DNA from 3 places in the Succinimonas sp. genome. Region 3 is predicted to be linked to each of the others. Evidence: predicted binding sites of a transcription regulator. Region 3 holds the regulator's gene; each other region holds the start of a gene.
What was found. Region 3 encodes sigma-54, which starts transcription at its own class of promoters, with help from an activator protein. Its sites were predicted from a motif close to TGGCACNGTTTTNGCTT; they were not measured.
Positions count from the first base shown of each region.

Region 1 (7,335 bases), on a different contig from region 3:
AGACTCTGAGATATTCCAATCCCGGCACCACCATTACCTCTCTTCCGGCCGCCATCAGCCGCATCGGTCTTAACAGCACGGTTTCCATGGCTCTGGCTCTGGCCATAGAACAAAGCTTCTATTTCAGAAATTCCGTGGTGGTCAAATACTGTCATGATGAAATTTCCCGGAGCTTCATGGTCTGCTCGTATGCCCTGACCATTTGCGCCATCCGTTACGGCATCATGCCCAACCTGGTTTATGACTATGTGGTGCTGGCCAGCTCGCTGCTCAATATCGGATACCTGCCGTTTCTGGTGGAGGTCGATACCTATGTGCTGGGGCAGGGGAAGGGCTACAAGCTGGATTACGAGGATCTGAAAACCGCTGCGGAAAAAATTAAATATCCGCTGGGCACCGCCATTCTCAGACACTGGCATTTTGACAAGTCCTTCGAAAGCGTCATGTGTCAGGAGCCTGACAATGCGGTGGAGTTTTACGCCAATTCTCTGGCTTTTGCGAAGCAGTTCATTGAATATGCCGAAGCCCGCGGCCTCCGTCTCAGGGTTCCCAAAAACCCGGATGAGGCTTATGTCAGTCTGACAGATGAGAAAAGCATTGCGGACATCCGGGAGTGGATGAAGGAGCAGGGACTGGTGGAGGAACGGGAGTAGCGGTCATGAACACCGGCGAGCTTAATGAATTTTTTGATATGCTGGAAAAAAGAATCACTGACTTCAGGGCGGCGGAAAAGGAGCGCGATGCTCTGAAGGCTGCTCAGGGGGATCTTTTGCAGGAAAAGCAGGCCCTGGAAGCGGAGCTTAACGAGGCCCGGTGCCAGAATCTGCGCATTACGGAAAACCAGAAGAACTGGACGGAACGGGTGCGGAGCCTCTTAAGCAAAATGGAGGCCGAGTAACAGCAACAGCCAAGTAACAGGAAGGCCGGCTTTCGCCGGCCTTTTCTATTCACCCCGCCGCCATTTTCAGCCTATTCAATATGGGCGATATCGTCAATTTGCACGTTGCCGTTGGCTGTGCCCAGGGGAGTCAGCAGGGCGGTGTCTTCGTAAACCTCTGCGGTTCTGAGTGGGGTTCTGGCCCGATCCTCGGTAAAGCGCAGGTGGCCGTCCTTGTCGGTAAACATGCCCCGATGGTCAATAAAAAACCGCGTGCCCTGTTTCAGGTTGTTTCTGCTGCCCATGTTGATAAGCACGCTGCCGTTCCCCGCATCCACCTTCAGGATCCGGGCCAGCGGCTTTCTGCAGGCCACGATCTCCGCGGCCTCCCGGGCTCCCCGTTCCAGGATCTTTTTGATTTCCTGACCGTAGGGCGAGGTCCAGAACTCCCGGCTCTGCACCCCGGCTCCGGAATCAGGATTCCACACGGCGGCGGCATGGTAGTCGCTGCCGGAGATCTGCTCTCCCGAGAGACCGTCAAAGAGATAGAAGCTGATGCTGAACTCACGGATTTCATCGCCGAAGGCGCTAAGCCAGCCGTCGTCGGAGCGGGAACGGGAGAGGTCTCTGATGACTCCGGTGAGGAGGTATTCGGCGTCAAAATTCCGTGACAGCTGTCTCAGGGTTTCCTCAAGCTTTTTGCTGTCGGGAGCGCGCTTCAGGGGATCAATGCCCAGGTTTCTGTCGTAGTAGGATTTTGTTATCACGCCGCCCAGGCCGGAGAGCATGCGGGTAACCTCTCTCGTGACGGCGGCATTTATGCCCTGAAGTCCGTGCATGCTTTCCTGAAACTGCTCCCGGTCATAGATAAAAAGAACCGGCATAATGGTCTTTTTCCAGGCTGCTCCCAGACATTTATTCTGCACGGTATCCACAAATACTCTTATTTTTACCCGGAAGAAGCTGCCGTCCTTCTTTTCAGAAAGAAGAATGTACTGTCTGATATTGCCGGAGGATGCTATATTGAAGCTGTCATCCGATATCACCCCGTCCCGGACATTCTGACTGGAGGTGACAAATGACCCTGATTCCAGCATTACCTGACGCATGGCATCGTCAATGGCCTCCTGCCGGGCGGCCGGGGTGTCTCCGTTGCGGATCTGCGCGGATCCTTCGGCCTCGAACCACTGGGCGAAGGCGGTTCCCATGCCTGCAATAAAGAGCAGGAACAGCAAAATGATGTGTTTCAGCATAACGATAACTTCCTGAAAAATTGACTCCCGGCATAATCATTGCATTATACATACCAGAGAAAATGCGCCAAAAAAATATCGCGGAGATACATGACATCAGAGGTATTCATGAATCAGCGTACATATATACGACAGCAGCGCGCATGACAGAGGACAGAGTTATGATAAAAGCGTTCTTATACACCATGGCGGCATTTATGCTGCTCTGCCTTGCCGGATGCGCTTCCCCGGCTCCGGCGGCAGCGCAGAATCCGGAAGCTGCGCAGCAAAAAGCTCCGGATCGCCGTTCGGGAGAAGGCCTGAAGCCGTATGCGGACAAGCTGGTAACGGAGGTGGTCGCATCCATTAATGACACCGGCAACCGGCCCCGGGTCGCCATTGCCACCCCGGTGGACGTGGCATCTCTGGAGCATACGGACTGGCTGGGCCGGGAGCTTGCGGAGCAGTTTGTGGCCGGTCTCCACCGTCATGGCTATCAGGTGCTGGAATACAAGCTCACCGGCTGGCTGGAGATCACCCCGAACGGTGACTATATTTACAGCCGCAACTGGCAAAAGCTTGCCGGCAAGGCCAATGTAACCCACATTTTAAGCGGCACCATGAGCCGGAATGATGACGGGGTCATGGTGTACGGCCGTTTGGTTAATCTCCGTAATTCCGTGGTGGAGGGAGCATCGGACATCTTTATCCCCTATGACACCCTGCCGGAATGCTACCGCAAGTATCCCAGAACCTGCGGGGACAACCCGGTATATGATCCGGCCATGGCCGCCGCCGGGAACAGCCAGGCGAAAAAGAACGTTCCGCCGCTCCGCAATTTAAGCAGGGCTCCCGCCAAAAAGCCCGCTCCGGCTCCCCAGAGAGCGGCAAAACCCGCGGCGAAGCCTGCTGCCAAGCCGGCTCAGTCCGCCGCTCACAGAAATAATTCCGGAAAACCATCCTCCGGAAAGCCTCTTCCGGCCTCTTCCGGCACGGAAAATGCTTCATACCGGGTGGACGGCACCTCCGCCACCAGCCGCGGCAATGCGGACATTCCCTGCTCCTACTGCAACGGCATGTCCTCCTGCCGGGCCAAATGCGTGAATCCCGAGATCTATCCGGCCTCAAGCTCGCTTTACCATGATGCCATTATCCGGGATGTCAGGAACCAGAGTCAGTATGACAGAAGATAGGAGAGGTTATATGAAAACTCTAGCTGCGGCAGGCCTTTGCTTCCTGCTCTTTATTGCGGGAGGGTGTTCTTCCTCCGGATATGAAAGCGGTGTTCAGGAGCTCTCGCGCTATCCTATCATGCGGGCTACCGGTTATGCCGTGATTTCCCGGCAGCCGGGGCCTACGGGAGATGACCGGATTCTGCAGGCCATGCGGGCGTCCAAGCTGGATGCCTACAGGGAGCTCAGCGAGCAGGTGTATGGTCAGCAGCTTATTGCCAGCACGGATCTCCGTGACAATATTCAGACAGACAACGAGCTTAAGGCACGTACCGCCGGCATTATCAAGGGAGCCCGGGTAATCAGGTCATATCCTTTGAATAATACCTATGTTACCGAGCTGGAGCTGGACAGCCGTCTTATCTACGATCTTTACAAAATGCGGGGAGCTCTTTAACCGCATCCCGGGCTTCGGGAGTCCCGGGGAATCCCTTAACGCAGCCTGCGGCAGATTTTTGCCGGTGGCTGCCGCGCAGATCTTAAAGCTTCCTGACAAGTTGTTTAAGGATGCCGGTCAGGCTTCAAAATCCAGATGAAGTCCGGCCAGGGCGTTTTTGTTTCCTCTCTCGTCATAGGTAAGAGTGGTGGTGTCCCGGATCTGCACCAGGGACGCTGACAGTCTCCGGCTGGCTGCCATGTTGAGCTCAATAAGGCGGCCGTTGACGTCGTTCTTCATTTTTACCTCCGCGAGCTTATCCAGAATCATGTTTTTGGCCTTGAGAAGATCGGTCTTGAGAAGATCCCGTTCCGGATGGTTTTTAAGGGAGCTGTCGTTGGTCTGCAGCTTGAGAAGAAGGTCGGTTTTGACTTTGGAGAGCGCGGGAAGCTCCAGAGCCTTGCGCTGCTTTAAAAGGCCGCATTCCTGATCCAGAACCTCGCTGAGCCGGTCAAGAAGCTGAACCTGTTCCTTTAGAATATCCCTGATGGTGCGTTCCGCCATATAATCCGTCCTTTCTTCCTGTGAGGCTGCCGCCTGTTTTACGTCATGAGCTTGTTACATGGTACTCCCGCCGGGGCGTTTCCGAAAGAAAAACCGGGTATTTCTCAGGCAGGGATCTTATTGTGACGGGAATATGGAGAGCAGCAGCGCCAGCGCAAAAACCGCGGGGGCCGCGGTTCTCGGATGCGTTATGAGCAGGGATCAGGAGAGAGCTTCGGCGAATTCCTTTTCGCTGGCCAGAATGTGATTTGCCATCTTTTCAAAATCGATGCGGTAGCTCCCGCTCTCAATAGCCTTGCGGATGGATTCGATTTTTGCGGGATCGATGCCGTCGGCCTTCTGAGCCCGGGCTGCCGCGGCGCTCATGGTCTGCGCGGTATCAGTAATTTTCACGTCGTCGCTGTCTCTGCTTGCCGTCTCGGCAGCCTTTGCGGAAGAGCCGGAGTTTTTCACATAGCCGGTCTGCATCTGCCGCTGCACGGACAGATTCTGGTTGTTCATAATATCAATGGACATTTTGCACTCCTCAGCCCCAGGGGCTTTCGTCGTAATGAGGGTTGTCTCTTAACCCTGTAGCGGCCCGGAGGGAAAAATCTTTAGGATGATTTTCGGGATTTCTGCAGAAATATGATCCCGGCAGCCTTTCAGGGCGATTTCAGCAGCGTGACTTTATCAGCGCTTTCCGAAATTTTCGCCGGGATTTACATATCGATTCTGGTCAGAGAGGAGTCGATAACCCGGGCTTTTACGGTTTTGCCGCTTTTCAGATTCTTTACTCTGATGAAATCGCCGTAGGAGCCGTCCTGCATGGCCTCGCCTCTGGTGCGGATGCTGAAGCTGCCCCCGGCGGCCTCAATGTCGATTTCATCTCCCTGGCAGATGACGCAAATCTGATTGGAGTGCACCGGCTGGCCGGGTTTAAGATCCCTTTTGGTGCGAATGCCGTCCAGAAGCGCGGGATCCGAGAACGTGGTGCCGCGGTTCAGCACCTTGTCCATGTAGGCTATGGTCAGATTGTCCCGGCTCAGCATGCTGTTTTTGGGGACGGCGTTTATTACGGTCACAAAAGGGGTTTTGATGACAACTCTGGCGGTGAGGTAAAAATGCCATGGGGTGGTATCGCTTTTGCATTCGGTTTTAATGGAATTGTTTTTGCGCACCTTGCCGGCCGCAACAGAAAACTCCACCGGCCCCTCGCACACGGGGTAATCCCGCCGGGGGGCGGAGGTAATGGTAATTTCCGCGGTTTCGCCGTCCTCCAGCGCGAGCTCGCCTTCCAGCCATTCCCGGGCCTCTTCGCAGAGCTCCTGATTGTATTCGCTGTCGGCCGGACAGCTTGAGGGAGCTGCGGACAGGCATGTAACAGCGGCTATGAAGGCAAGAGACTTAAAAAAAGTGTTATCCATTTTATAAAATCGCTCTTTGGAAATACCAGAACTGTCGATTACATGACAATATTATATGACATGGCTGATTTCTTCTGTACAGATAACGGCATGCAATATCAGCGCTATGCGATGTCATGATCATGCCGCCCCTGTTTTGTTTTCGAAGAGTATTCCCGATTAATGTTTTGTGCCGGCGGCAAGGAGAGTAGTTTATGGCTGGAGTTTTGGATTCGGTCAATCAGCTGACTGAGCTTGTGGGGCAGAACCGCCTGGAGCTTCTTCTGTTTCGTCTGCCGGGCCGGGATCAGCTTTACGGAATAAACGTATTCAAGGTCAAGGAGGTGCTGGAGTGTCCGCGTCTTACCGCTATGCCGCGTCTTAACAAGAATGTCCGCGGCGTGGCCCATGTGCGGGGACAGACCATTTCCATCATTGACATGGGGCTGGCCATCGGCGGCCGGATGAATCACGAGCTGGAGCACAGCTATGTCATTATCACGGAATACAACCGATCCGTGCAGGGCTTTCTTGTAGGAGGCGTTGACAGAATAGTCAATCTGGACTGGAGCTCCATTATGCCTCCCAAGGTGGTGGGGAAGACCAATTACCTCACGGCGGTAACTCAGGTGGACAAGCAGCTGGTGGAAATTCTGGATGTGGAGAAGATCCTGGATGAAATTTGTCCTAATGATAAGAACGTCAGCGAAGCCGTGGTGGAGGAGTTCCGGAAGGAGGATTCCGAGGCCGAGGCTGCGCAGCCGGACAGACCGAAGCTGGTGAGAAAGGTTATGGTGGCCGATGATTCCTCGGTGGCCCGGAATCAGGTCAAGAGAGCCCTGCAGTCCATCAATATGGAAGCCATTGTGGTGGAGAACGGTCTTCAGGCTCTGGAAAAGCTGCGGGAACTGGCGCAGAACGGGCCGATCCAGGAGCAGATCGGACTTCTGATTTCCGATATCGAAATGCCTGAAATGGATGGCTATACCCTGACGGCAAATATCAGGCAGGATCCCAAGCTGGCCGCTCTGAAGGTGATTCTGCATACCTCTCTTTCCGGCGTGTTCAATCAGGCGATGGTAAAAAAGGTCGGAGCGGACAATTTTATTGCGAAATTCAATCCTGACGAGCTGGCCAAGGCCGTGCGTCATCTGATGGATGAGGGCGAGGAAGAACTTTTTCAGGCGATTAGGAACAACTGATGAGCGATCAACAGACAGCCGGCTCAACTGACAGCAGCGCCGCAGACTGGTCAATCAGTCCTGATGCGTACAAAGCCTTCTGCAGCTTTCTGCAGGAGCGCTGCGGTATTGTGCTGGGAACCGGCAAGGAGTACCTTATCAGGAGCCGGCTGGTGCCGCTCCTGTCCCGCTATGACGCTGTCAGTCTGGATCAGCTTCTGGACAAGGTAATCCGGGGAGATAACCTGTCTCTGGAAAGAACCGTCATTGATGCCATGACCACCAACGAAACCTTCTGGTTCCGTGATGTTTATCCCTATGAAATTCTCGGCAGCCGGATCTTGCCGGAGCTTGTCCGGGAGCGCCGCCGCATCCGGATCTGGTCAGCGGCCTGTTCCTCGGGACAGGAGCCTTATTCCATCGCCATGGTGATTCAGGAGCAGGCGGAACGGCTCCCGGATCTTAAATCCGCTGCGGTGGATATCGTG
Region 1 is NZ_JBGVBR010000266.1:21,182-28,516, forward strand. Features, by position in the region: gene ACJROR_RS09570 (HDOD domain-containing protein) at 1-653, shown strand, start outside; gene ACJROR_RS09575 (hypothetical protein) at 659-898, shown strand; gene ACJROR_RS09580 (flagellar assembly protein T N-terminal domain-containing protein) at 970-2,130, opposite strand; gene ACJROR_RS09585 (FlgO family outer membrane protein) at 2,292-3,302, shown strand; gene ACJROR_RS09590 (LPP20 family lipoprotein) at 3,313-3,738, shown strand; gene flgN (flagellar export chaperone FlgN) at 3,856-4,281, opposite strand; gene flgM (flagellar biosynthesis anti-sigma factor FlgM) at 4,483-4,797, opposite strand; gene flgA (flagellar basal body P-ring formation chaperone FlgA) at 4,983-5,687, opposite strand; gene ACJROR_RS09610 (chemotaxis protein CheV) at 5,882-6,868, shown strand; gene ACJROR_RS09615 (CheR family methyltransferase) at 6,868-7,335, shown strand, end outside.
Region 1: the regulator sigma-54 is predicted to act here: its motif matches at 2,159-2,175, upstream of ACJROR_RS09585 (FlgO family outer membrane protein).

Region 2 (7,335 bases), on a different contig from region 3:
CATGGATTCTCTGACCCGCTATGCCCAGGCTCAGCGTGAAATCGCTCTGGCCATCGGGGAGCCGCCGGCCACCAAGGGCTATCCGCCTTCGGTGTTTGCCCGGCTGCCGGCCCTGGTGGAAAGAGCCGGCAACGGTTCGGAAAAGCAGGGCTCCATTACCGCATTCTTCACCGTGCTCACCGAAGGCGATGACCTGCAGGATCCCATCGCCGATTCGGCCCGGGCCATTCTGGACGGTCATATCGTGCTGTCCCGGGCTCTTGCGGACAGCGGGCACTATCCGGCCATTGACGTGGAGAAGTCCATTTCCCGCGTTATGCCCATGGTAACCTCCGACGAGCATATGAACATGGCCCGGGCGGTGAAGCAGTGCTACTCCCTTTACGAGCAGAACCGGGATCTGATTTCCATCGGAGCCTACCAGGCCGGAGCGGATCCCCGCATTGACCGGGCCATTAAGATGAAGCCTTATATTGACAGCTTCCTCCAGCAGAAGATGAAGGAGGTTATTCCCTACAAGGACTCAGTGGATGGGCTGAAGCAGCTCTGCCAGACGCTGATGCAGTAGCGGCACCCGGGAAGCCTGCGGGACAATAATGAGATAATGACGAGATGATGACGGGACGAAATAATGACGAAATAATGACAGCGGGAAGGGCTGCGGTTACGGCGAGGATGTCATGAGCAATGCTTTAAGTCTTCTTCTGGAAAGACTCCGGGACAAGGAGGATGAGGCCAGAAACGCCTATCTCATGGCGCTGGAATCCGAACGCAGCTTTAAAAGACAGCTGGACGCTCTAAACCAGTACCGGTCGTTCTATTCCTCCGAGCTTACCAATAAGGGATTGCAGGGCCCGGTAGCCACCTCCTCCTACAGTCATTTCACCTCCTTTATCGGGCGGCTGGACAAGATTTCCCAGGAGCAGCTGGACGGTCTCCGCAAGGTGCAGGGAGAAACCGCCAAGCGTCTGACTTTCTACCAGGAGATCCAGGCCAAAAGAAAGGCCATTGAATTTCTGATAGAAAAGAGACATCAGGAAAAGCTGGCCCGGGAGGTGAAGCAGGAGCAGAAGATGAGTGACGATTTGGCGACGAACCGGTATTTCAAGGTGCATTCCGGAGGCTCTGATTAACGGCGCTCCCGAGACTGTTTCCGAACAGAGCCGTTTGTCATGGGGTTCTGCGGGATGCTTCGGAACGATTTTTTTGTGAGAGGTAATACATTTTTTTACGTTTTTTGTTTTTTTCTGAAATTTTCTTAATGCGGTAACCGGATCTGGCAAGCTGTTTGCAGCAGTATAAGCAAAGACAATCCCCAGGCAATCAGGCAGTCATAAAAATGACTTAAGGAATCCCAGATGTTCGCAGCAAATACCATAGCTTCCCAGACCTCCTCTTCCGTTCCGGCCGTAAGCTTCCGCGAGGGCGATTTTTACGATCTGGCCGCCGAGACCGATGATTACAGCGCCGGCCTTTACGAAATTCCGGTAACCGACGCCGACTGCGAGCTCAGCCAGGATTAAGGGCATTTGACCGTATCCCATGAATTATCCTGACGTAATACCGTCTCAGGGGCGACCCCGGATGCGTCAGGTCAGGTGTCAGCATGTCAGTTTGCTGACGGTTTTCTGACAGTTTTTCTGCTGCTGTTACGACAGCTTCCCGTTTTCTTTCCTCTCGTTTTTCCCCGCCGGCAATCTGGCGGGGAGTTTTCGTTGTTCAGAAAGTCTCACCTGTCAGTCTTAAGGCACATTCCTGAAGGCGATCCCGTGCTTCGGCTCATCAATCATAAGATTTCGGAAAAAAATGAATTTTTACCGGATGGTGGCAGGTATTTTGCAAGAGTATAAGCAGAGACAATTTCCAAACCACCAGGCAGTCATAAAAATGACTTAAGGAATCCCAGATGTTCGCCGTAAATACCGTAGCTTCCAATACCGCTTCTTCTGCTCCTGCCGTAAGCTTCCGCGAGGGCGATTTTTACGATTTGGCTGCCGAGACCGATGATTACAGCGCCGGCCTTTACGAAATTCCGGTAACCGATGCCGACTGCGAGCTCAGCCAGGATTAAGGGCATTTGACCGTATCTCATGAATTATCCTGACGTAATACCGTCTCAGGGGCGCCCCCTGGATGCGTCGGGTCAGGTGTCAGCATGTCAGTTTGCTGACGGTTTTCTGACTATTTTTCTGTTGCTGTTCCGATTTTTCCGTTTTCTTTCCTCTCTTTTTTTCCCGCCGTCATCTTGGCGGGGATTTTCATTAACCCTGACATTTTTCACCATATCTGACATGAGCTCTGATCATCCATGATTCGGAGTACGAGTCACATCCGAAGCCTTTTATTTTTGCGTCATATTTCACACGATGATTCTTAGCTTCCCGGATTAATGCGGTAAAACACGGTCTTGTGGTAGTATGTATTCAGCACGGATTGCCGCTTCCGCAGGAACACGCTGTCATGCGGTGCTTTTTTTATGATGAGCAGGATAATCTGTTACAGAGGTGATTCATGAGATTACGCCGGAGCTGCAAGACCTCTTTGAAAGAGATACCGGCGCAGCCTGCTGAAGCGGGTAAGCCAGGCAATTACGGATGAAGATGCGGAGCCGGCCCGGAATGCTCTTCCAAAGGGAATGCGGGGAGCGCTGGCAAAGTATGCGAGAGCGGAATTACGAGAACTGGAAGAGGGAGCCTGGGAGCGAGCGGCGGCAGAAAAGCATGGCAGGGCCTTAAAGCCTCAGGAGAACTGCTGAAGAAATCAGAGTGTGGCAAGCATCTTGCAGAAGTAAAGCAAAGACCTTCCAAAGACAATCAGGCAGTCATAAAAATGACTTAAGGAATCCCAGATGTTCGCCGCAAATACCGTAGCTTCCAATACCGCTTCTTCTGCTCCTGCCGTAAGCTTCCGCGAGGGCGATTTTTACGATCTGGCCGCTGAGACCGATGATTTCAGCGTCAGCCTTTACGAGATCCCGGTAACCGATGCCGACTGTGATCTCAGCCAGAATTAACAGTATGAGGGAGAGATTCTTCACCTGCAACAGACTCATAGGTTCCGCATATTCCGCGGGACATTGAGAGTTACCTGATGCTTCGTATTTCCGGCGTATCCGGCAATCCTTTAAGGAGCGGGACAGTCTTTGAGAAGACAGGTTCCGACCGGCAAACCGGGGCATGCGGAGATCAGGGAAAAGGCAGCCGGGGCGCTGTGAGCAGCTTCCCCGGCTGTTCCTCTTTCCGGGAACCTCAGGTGCTGTTCTTACGTCATAAGCTCCTGTTTATCCGGCATCTGCCAATCATTCTTCCGTCATTCCCGGTATCGCTTCTTCCGGCGCCCGTTTATGACATTGCAGGCACGGTCATTTCTGACCTGGTTCTCCCGGCTTTTCAGCCACCGATACCGGAGCTGTCATTTTTCCGGCGCCGGCAATGCGAAAGCATTGGCAGCATCCTTTTCCCGCTCCCTGATTTTTTTTATCCCCGGCGCTGTTCCCGGGAAAGCCGGCAGGATAAGGCTTTCCCGGGAAAACGTTTTCTTGCGCCAGGGATTTCGGGCAGATTTTTTAAAAACAGGGAGGGCATCTGGCAGATATCTTGCAAGTATCAGGCTGGCAATGAGGATTACATAACTCAGTTATCAATAACTTAAGGAATGCAAAATGATATCAGTAAATGCCAGCGCTTCAGTGAATCCCGCTTCCGCTCTAAGCATTTGTCAGGGCAGTCTCTCTTTGGGACAGTCAGGTGTTTCTCTGAAAAGCATTATCAATTTTGGTGACCAGGATGTTTCGGTTGTCGATCTTATCGGTTCTGATGCGGCAATCGCCTCTAACGACTGTCAGGCTGCTTCCGGATCTGAAATCTGGACTCTGGGTGATTTTTACGACCTTTCCGCTGAAGTCTCTGATTACAGCCTGAAGCTTTATGAGACCGAGCTTACGGCTGAGGATTTTGACCTTGGCGCGCGGCTGTGATTGTCAGGACGGCTTTTTTTTCCGACGCAGATCTTTTCTTCTCTCACTCTCAGAACCGCGGCTCCCTTTATGCGGGGCCGGGGTTCTGCATTTTCCGGCTCAAAAGTGACCTCTGCCGGGTATTCAGCTTCTCTTATTTAATTATTTTTGCAGAAATTTATCTTCTGGCAGGTTAATTGCATCAAATGTGCTGTATTTCAGCAAGCAGTCATGTAATTGACTTAAGGAAACGGCAATGTTACCTGTTATGGCAGATTTTTCCAGCGCTTCATCCCTGTTAACTCTGGGAACTCCGCTTGCCGGCGCCTCCGGTGTTTCCGGGAGCGGCGCCTCTAACGGCATTTCCTTTAAGAGTCTTCTGAATGAAGGCGACAGCGAGACCCGGATGCCGGAAATCACTGCAGAACCGGCCGGCAGTTTTTTGCCGGAGACTCAGGATACTGCCGCTTCCCGGATTGCCGCCGATCTGAAGCCCCTTAACGGCAATGAGGCGCAGAAGGAAGATAACGCAAAAGAGGCAGCCGGATCCGGGGAGGAATCTCTCAAGGAGGCTGATTTCTATGACCTTGCCGCTGACAATGATGATTTAAGCCAGAAGCTCTATAGTGAAGAGCTTACCAGCGCTGATTATGAGCTTTATGATCCGCTGTCCCGGGCCGGGGAGGAGATCTCCTCTGAGGATCTCCGGAGGTATGCCGCTTTGCCGGACAACGGAAGCCGGGATCTTCCTGCCGCTCCTTCATCTGTAAATATAAAGGAGATGTTTTCCGAAACTGCATTAACCCCGGAAATCATCAGCGTTCTTAATCAGGGAAACACCGCTCCGGCGGAGGAGAGCGCCGTTTCCGCTGCCTCTCATCCGGTTCTGCTGTCATCTGATTATGACGATACTGCCTTGGCAGCTTCTGCCGCAGAGAAGACCTCTTTTGCCGGTCATTATTCTCAGGAAAGCGCTGAAGATAACACTGAAGCCGCCCCCGCGCTGCTCAGGGAAGCCACTGTTACCGCTGCCGCTCCCGGACTTACCCCGGAGCTTCCGGAGGAGATGCCCTTTACATTAGTAACTGCATTTACGGCCCCGGCTGGGAATGCTGCTGAATCTTTAACCCCTGCGGCTTCTGAAGCTCTGATCCTTGATCCTGCCTCGGAAGCGCATAGTTACCGGGCCATGCCTTACCTCATGCCGGAGGATAAAGATCTGCCGGTTACCGGCTCGCTGTCCCGGGATGATGTTTCCGGAAGCGCCGTTACGGATGCCGGAGAAAGCATCGCGGTAATCTCCGGAGCAGGGGCCGCAGAGCATCCGGCAATAAAGACAAATGAAAAGACACAAGAAATAGCTCCTGATTACCGGGCGCTGCCCCGCGTTGCCGCCGGGAATGCTGCGGGACATGCGGTGATAAACGCCGCTGATTGGGGAAGCAGCGCTCCGGAAATGGTTTATGTCCCGGAAGATGATATGATTCCGGTGTCAGCAAAGGAAAGCGCCGTTCCTGAGAACGCTGCCGGCATGACTGCGGCAAAGCCGGAAACCCCGGTTTCCGCAGAGGTCAGCGGTAAAGAGCCGGTTTCGGGACTTTCTCCCGAGCTTAAGCTGGCCAATCCTTCTGAAGGATCCGCAATGTTTTCTCAGGCAGCCGTCTCAGATCCGGCTATTGCTGCCGCCCGCACCCGGACAATACCCGAAAACGTCAGGGCAATTCCGGAGAATACTGCGGTAATGTCCCCGGAAAAGCGCGATCCTGCGGAGCCTGTTATAACTAAGATCCAAGAAGCTGTTATTCCGGCTGTCCCGGAAGTCCCCGAGAGCATTCCGGAGACCTATGAGAGCGCCGTAATTTCTCCGGAAAACCTCCGCTCTGCTGCGGCGGTTATGACGAATCAGAGCCGGGAAGCTTCTATTCCGGATTCTCATGAGAGCTTTTCAGCTTCCCCGGAAAAGACCCATCCTGAGGCGGTCATGACTGGCCTGCAGCCGAAAGCCGCAGCTGCAGCGCCGGCAGAATCGGTTTGGGAGACCATTCGCAAAGACCATGGGGAGACTTATGCGTCAGCTGCAGCCTCTCCGGAAAATGAGGCTCCGGCCTTCGTGAGCCCCGAAAGCGGCCCTGATGCCGCTTCTGAAGCCCGGCAGCTTAACACGGCGGCTTCCGGGAACCATCTGGTATCAGATGCTGATCCTTCCCGGGAAGACGAAGCTCCTGTTTCAGGAAGCGCTGCCGCTTCTCATGATATCCGGTTTTCATCTTTGCGGGCTTCGGCTCCGGAACAGCTTTCCGGGGATAAGGCTAACTCCGCTCCTGAAAGCTCTCCCCGTCCTGATTTCAGCGCCAGGAATCAGTCTGCCGGACGGGAAGCTCCTTCTGGTAAGCTTGCTGCCAAAATGACCGATAATGTCAGGGAATCCTCTGAAAGAGCACCGGATCTCAGATCTCTCAGCAAAATGACCGGTCTTAAAAGCGTGACGGTACGCGAGTCGGCTCAGCCTGTAATCCGCGCCGCCGGACTGGGACTTGAAGCAGCGGGTGTCCGGGAAAACGGCGCCGCTTTGGACGCCTTGAATCTCCTTATGGCCCAGAAGAGTGTCAGCACCGGCATTGTGAGTTCCGCTCCGGTCTTCTTCGGGGAGCCGGAAGGTTTGGCGGCAGTTTCGGACAGCGGCTTTCAGGATGATGCCGCCGGGGAGACTCTGCCGGACAGCAGCGCCATGATTTCTGCCAGCGCTGAGACCGGGGGAGATGAGACCGGGGAGAGCGGGAGCTTCGCAGGGGAGCAGCGTTCCTCCGGATCTCGCGAGGGACTGATTCCGGGCGGGGAGCCCCGCAGCAGCGCACCCGCCGCCGGAACCGGGAGCTTCGGCAGCATTTTCGGGAAAGGGCTTTTCGGAACCGGCGGAAGCGCTCAGGAAGCTGACAGCGCCGTCCTGACCGGAGCCGTGCGGCTTTTTGAGGGACAGCCCAGGGAGAATGCCGAGAGGCTCCGGGATCAGGTGCTCCGCATGGCCGCCCGCAACCTCCGGAAGGTGGAAATCGCTCTGACTCCGGAAAGGCTGGGACACCTTAAGATCGAAGTGGAAATGGGGGATTCCGGCAAAGCCCGGGTGCATTTTGCGGTACAGAGCTCCGAGGCCCGGGAGGTTCTTTCTCAGAGCATGGATCGGCTCAGAGACAGTCTGGCCGAGGCCGGCATCAGCCTTGAGGGACATACCGTGGATCAGGAAAGCGGCGGGGAATCCCGGGGCCGGGAAAGAGCGGAACGGGAATGGGAGAATTCCCTGAGACGTCTGGCCAGATCCGGCAGACATGCCGAGTGGCAGGACAGCCTTAAGGGAGCCCTGAATACTCTTTCGGGAGCATCCG
Region 2 is NZ_JBGVBR010000069.1:1,780-9,114, reverse strand. Features, by position in the region: gene fliI (flagellar protein export ATPase FliI) at 1-568, shown strand, start outside; gene fliJ (flagellar export protein FliJ) at 681-1,133, shown strand; gene ACJROR_RS02430 (hypothetical protein) at 1,359-1,523, shown strand; gene ACJROR_RS02425 (hypothetical protein) at 1,907-2,071, shown strand; gene ACJROR_RS02420 (hypothetical protein) at 2,849-3,013, shown strand; gene ACJROR_RS02415 (hypothetical protein) at 3,662-3,976, shown strand; gene ACJROR_RS02410 (flagellar hook-length control protein FliK) at 4,212-7,335, shown strand, end outside.
Region 2: the regulator sigma-54 is predicted to act here: its motif matches at 4,142-4,158, upstream of ACJROR_RS02410 (flagellar hook-length control protein FliK).

Region 3 (4,592 bases):
AGCGACAATCTGCCGGAACTTATTCCGGCAGAATACCTGACGGAATATTCCGGCCGTTCTCTCCTGGAGAGTTTTCTGACTATTCACCATCCGGCCACCTCCGAATCCCTTGCCAGGCTTTCAGATTTCTCCGCGCCGTGCTGCAAAAGAATAATCATTGAAGAGCTGACGGCGCATCAGCTCAGTCTCATCAGACTGCGGGAAATGAACAGTCAGAACAACGGTTTTGCGCTTAAGCCCGTACCGGAGCTCCTGAAAAGATTTATCGCAGCCCTGCCCTTTCAGCCCACCAATGCTCAGAAGCGGGTTACCGAGGAGATTATTCAGGATCTCATGAGCGATATTCCTATGAACCGTTTGGTTCAGGGCGATGTGGGATCAGGCAAAACGCTGGTGGCCGCTATGGCCGCCCTGACTGCCGTGGGTAACGGCTGTCAGGCTGCCATCATGGCTCCCACAGAAATCCTGGCCGAACAGCATGCTGAAAAAATTGCCAAACTGTTTGCCCCTCTGAACATAAAAACAGCCACCCTGCTGGGAAAATACAAGGCGGCGCGAAGAAAAGAGGAGCTCAGACTCATCGAAAGCGGAGAAGCGGGGATCATTATCGGAACCCATGCGATTTTTCAGGAATCGGTGCATTATGCAAACCTGAAGCTAATTATCATCGATGAACAGCATCGTTTCGGCGTAGATCAAAGGCTTAGACTGCGCAGCAAGGCTGAAAAAGACGGTAAAACGCCTCATATGCTGGCCATGACGGCAACCCCCATACCCCGCACGCTGGCCCAGACAATGTATGCTGACATGAAGGTATCGGTGATTGACGAACTTCCTCCTGGCAGAACCCCCATCAAAACCTTTATGCTCTCCATTGATAACAAGCATAAGCTGATCCCAAAAATCATGGAAAACTGCCGGAAACACCTGCAGGTTTACTGGGTCTGCTGTCTGGTAAACGAATCGGACACTCTGGAGGAATGCCAGGATACTGAAAATGCCAGAGACTATCTTCAGGAAAATCTGCCCGGACTCAGCATTGATATCGTTCACGGACAGATGAAGCCCTCCGAAAAAGAAGAAGCCATGATCAGATTCAAGAACGGAGAAACCGACATTCTGGTAGCCACATCCGTAATCGAGGTCGGCGTTGACGTTCCCAATGCTTTTCTTATCGTAATAGAAAACGCAGAGCGCTACGGTCTGGCCCAGCTTCATCAGCTGCGCGGCAGAGTGGGCCGCGGCAAAATCGAATCCTACTGCTGTCTCCTGTGCTCAGGGAACATCAGCCCGGCCGGCATTGAAAGAATGGAAGTGCTAAAGGAAAGCACCGACGGCTTTTACATTGCCGAGAAGGATCTGGAAATCAGAGGGCCCGGAGATCTGATGGGAACCCGGCAGACCGGAGAAATGATTTTCCGGGCGGCGAATCTGTTCCGCGATGAGCCCCTTCTGGAACAGGGAGCCGAAATCGCCGCCGCCATTCACAGCAAGCATCCGGAACTGGAAAGCTCTTTGCTCAAACGCTGGTATCCTGATGGAGAAAAGGCGGGCAAGGCTTAAAATTGCTTCTGAGTTTTTGCGAGGCTCACAATAAACAAACTCTCTGATATACGAAGCCTCTCCGGTAGTGCACAATATCCCCTTGACAAAATCAGCCGGCAACCTATCCGAGAATCTACAGGGGGAGATTGTTCATGAAAAACATGCTTAATCTGAGACAGTCAGTAACTCAGACCCTTGCAATGACTCCTCAGCTGCAGCAGGCTATTCGGCTTTTGCAGCTTTCTCAGCAGGAACTTGAAATAGAAATTCAGGAAACTCTGGACAGAAATCCCCTTTTGGAAACAGAAGATTCCGCAGAATCCGCCACCACCTCTTTGGACGCCATCACTGAACAGCAAAGCAGCCAGGAAAAACAGGATGATGATTCCTTCGGCGCTGACAAGCCGGTAACCAGCGATGACGTGCCATATAATTCCAGTGCTGAATTGAGCTCTTCAAAACAGCTGGAAGGCAGCGGCGATTTTTATGAAAATGAATACAGTGCTGATTTTCCGGCCGAAACGGCTCCTCCGGAAGCCGCAAATGTCTCGGAATCACCATCCTCCGCTGAAATTGACAATCACGAATTCGACACCTGGAATGAGAACTATTCTGCCGGCGTTTCCGCGGGAAAAACCTACGAGGGAGCCGATGATACCTATCAGGGAGAAACTGCCTACGGTCTCAAGGAGCATCTCCTGTGGCAGCTTAACCTTACCAGGGGAACCCCTCAGGAACAATTCATCGGTGAGGTCATCATCGACGGAATAAAGGAATCCGGATATCTTGCCGAATCCAATGAAGATCTGCTTATAGCTGTTCAGAAGCAATATCCCAGTACCACCACCGAAGAAATTGACAGAGTGCTCCGCGTTATTCAGCATTTTGATCCCGTGGGAGTCGCCGGAAGAAATCTTGAAGAAACCCTGCTGACTCAGCTTGATGAATATGATGATACCGAACCTGTCATAATGCTGGCCCGGCAGATAATCAGGGAATATCTGAATCTTCTGGCTGCTAACGATATCAGCGCCCTGCAGAAAAAAACAAAGGTCAAAAATGAGCAATTACTGCGAGAGGCCGTAGGAATCATTAAAAATCTTGAACCGTACCCGGGCCGTACCATCGATCATGAATCAAGGGAGTATATTGTTCCTGATGTGGCAATTGTGCGCAAAAACAATAAATGGGTGGCCGAGCTTAACCCGGCTGCGGTTCCCCGGCTCAAAATCAATGAAACCTACAGTGCCATGATTCAAACGGTAAAATCGCCGGAAGACAGCAAGTATCTGAAATCCCATCTTCAGGAAGCCAACTGGTTTATTCAGAGCCTGAATAAGAGAAATGACACACTGCTCAAGGTAGCCACGTGCATAGCAAATGAGCAGCAGGATTTTTTTGAAAAGGGCCCGCAGGCAATGAAGCCATTGGTGCTCAATGACGTGGCTTCTCAGATCGGCATTCATGAATCTACCGTATCCCGGGTAACCACGGAAAAATACATGTACACCCCCCAGGGTACATTTGAGCTGAAGTACTTTTTTTCCAGCTCGGTTAATACGGAAAACGGCGGTACCTTTTCGTCAACGGCCATACGGGCAAAAATAAAAAAGCTTATTGACGAAGAAGACGTATCCCATCCTCTCAGCGACAGTCAGCTGTCGGAAATCCTGAAAAACGAGGGGATTATGGTAGCCAGACGCACTGTTGCCAAATATCGCGAATCCCTTAACATCGAGTCATCAAATCTCAGAAAAAAATTCTGCTGAGCAATATGACTTCATGGCGGAGTCCCGGTTTTGGAAAGTCTCCGAGGTGTTTATATCCTAAGACAAACTTTCTTTATCTTAGGATACTGTAAATAACAGCATCAGGGCCGTAAGCACTAATGCGGCCTCGTTTCCGGCAAAGCTTCGTCGCTTTCCCTGACTCTCTGTTACCCCGTATCCTGTTTATCTCCTTTTTTGTTCACTTTTTAATCAATAGTACTTAAAAACCATGGATGGTATCACCATTTGCGACTTAAAGACTGGATTTAACAGGTCAGAGACATCTAAAATAAAACTATAACTATGGCGAGGGCCGTAGCTAAAGCTCTGAATCTCGCTTTAAGATTCACCAGACTGAGGAGTTTCTATGCAGATAAATATAACCGGTCATAATATTGAAGTTACCGAAGCGCTGCGTAATTATGTTAACGACAAGATGGATCATATGAAACGTCTTGAAGAGTATGTTAAGTCTGTTAACGTTATCCTTTCCATTGAAAACCTCGTGCATAAGGCTGAAGCCAGAATTGCCGTTAAGGGTGACGATCTTTTTGCTGAAGCCGGTGCCGAAACGATGTATGCCGCCATTGATGCACTTGTGGATAAACTTGAACGCCAGTTAGTAAGGCACAAAGAGAAGTTAACCAAGTAAGCTTTTCGGTAATGTTCGATTTATCATCTATACTTAAGAAAAACGGGGTAATGAGCCCCGTTCTTTGTTACAGCCGCAAAAAAATTTTCGAGATCATTGCTGCTCAGGGAGCCAGTCTGACCGGCCTTAGCAATACGGAAATCATTACCGGACTGAACAGCCGGGAAAAGATAGGCACCACCTATATTCAGAACGGTTTTGCCCTGCCGCACATGATAATTCCCGACAGCGCGGCGGAATCTGCGGTCTTTCTGGTTTTGGAAAATCCCATATCATACGGGCAGATGGAGGATATCAAGGCCGATATTATCTTGGCGCTGTTTCTTCATCAGGATACCGTTGAAGAGGATGCGGATACCATTGAAGAAACGTCCCTGATTCTTTCTGATATCGCCATCACCAAATCCATAAGATCCCTGCGCAACATCCCCAATCAGATTTATCTCCTTATTGTGAATGTCTGCGCCAGGGAAAAATCACCGTAATACCGGAACCGCTGTTTACAGCTCCAGCTGTTTTTCAGCCTCAGTTTCCTCTTCCTTGATAAGATTCTCCGCCTTGGCCCGGACTGCCTTTTCCGCATCCTTGGCGGCAGCCACGGCCGCAGCTTTGTCAGCTGACTGGGT
Region 3 is NZ_JBGVBR010000335.1:88-4,679, forward strand. Features, by position in the region: partial or broken gene ACJROR_RS11910 (ATP-dependent DNA helicase RecG) at 1-1,563, shown strand, start outside; gene ACJROR_RS11915 (RNA polymerase factor sigma-54) at 1,698-3,314, shown strand; gene hpf (ribosome hibernation-promoting factor, HPF/YfiA family) at 3,682-3,966, shown strand; gene ACJROR_RS11925 (PTS sugar transporter subunit IIA) at 3,978-4,451, shown strand; partial or broken gene ACJROR_RS11930 (YihY family inner membrane protein) at 4,467-4,592, opposite strand, start outside.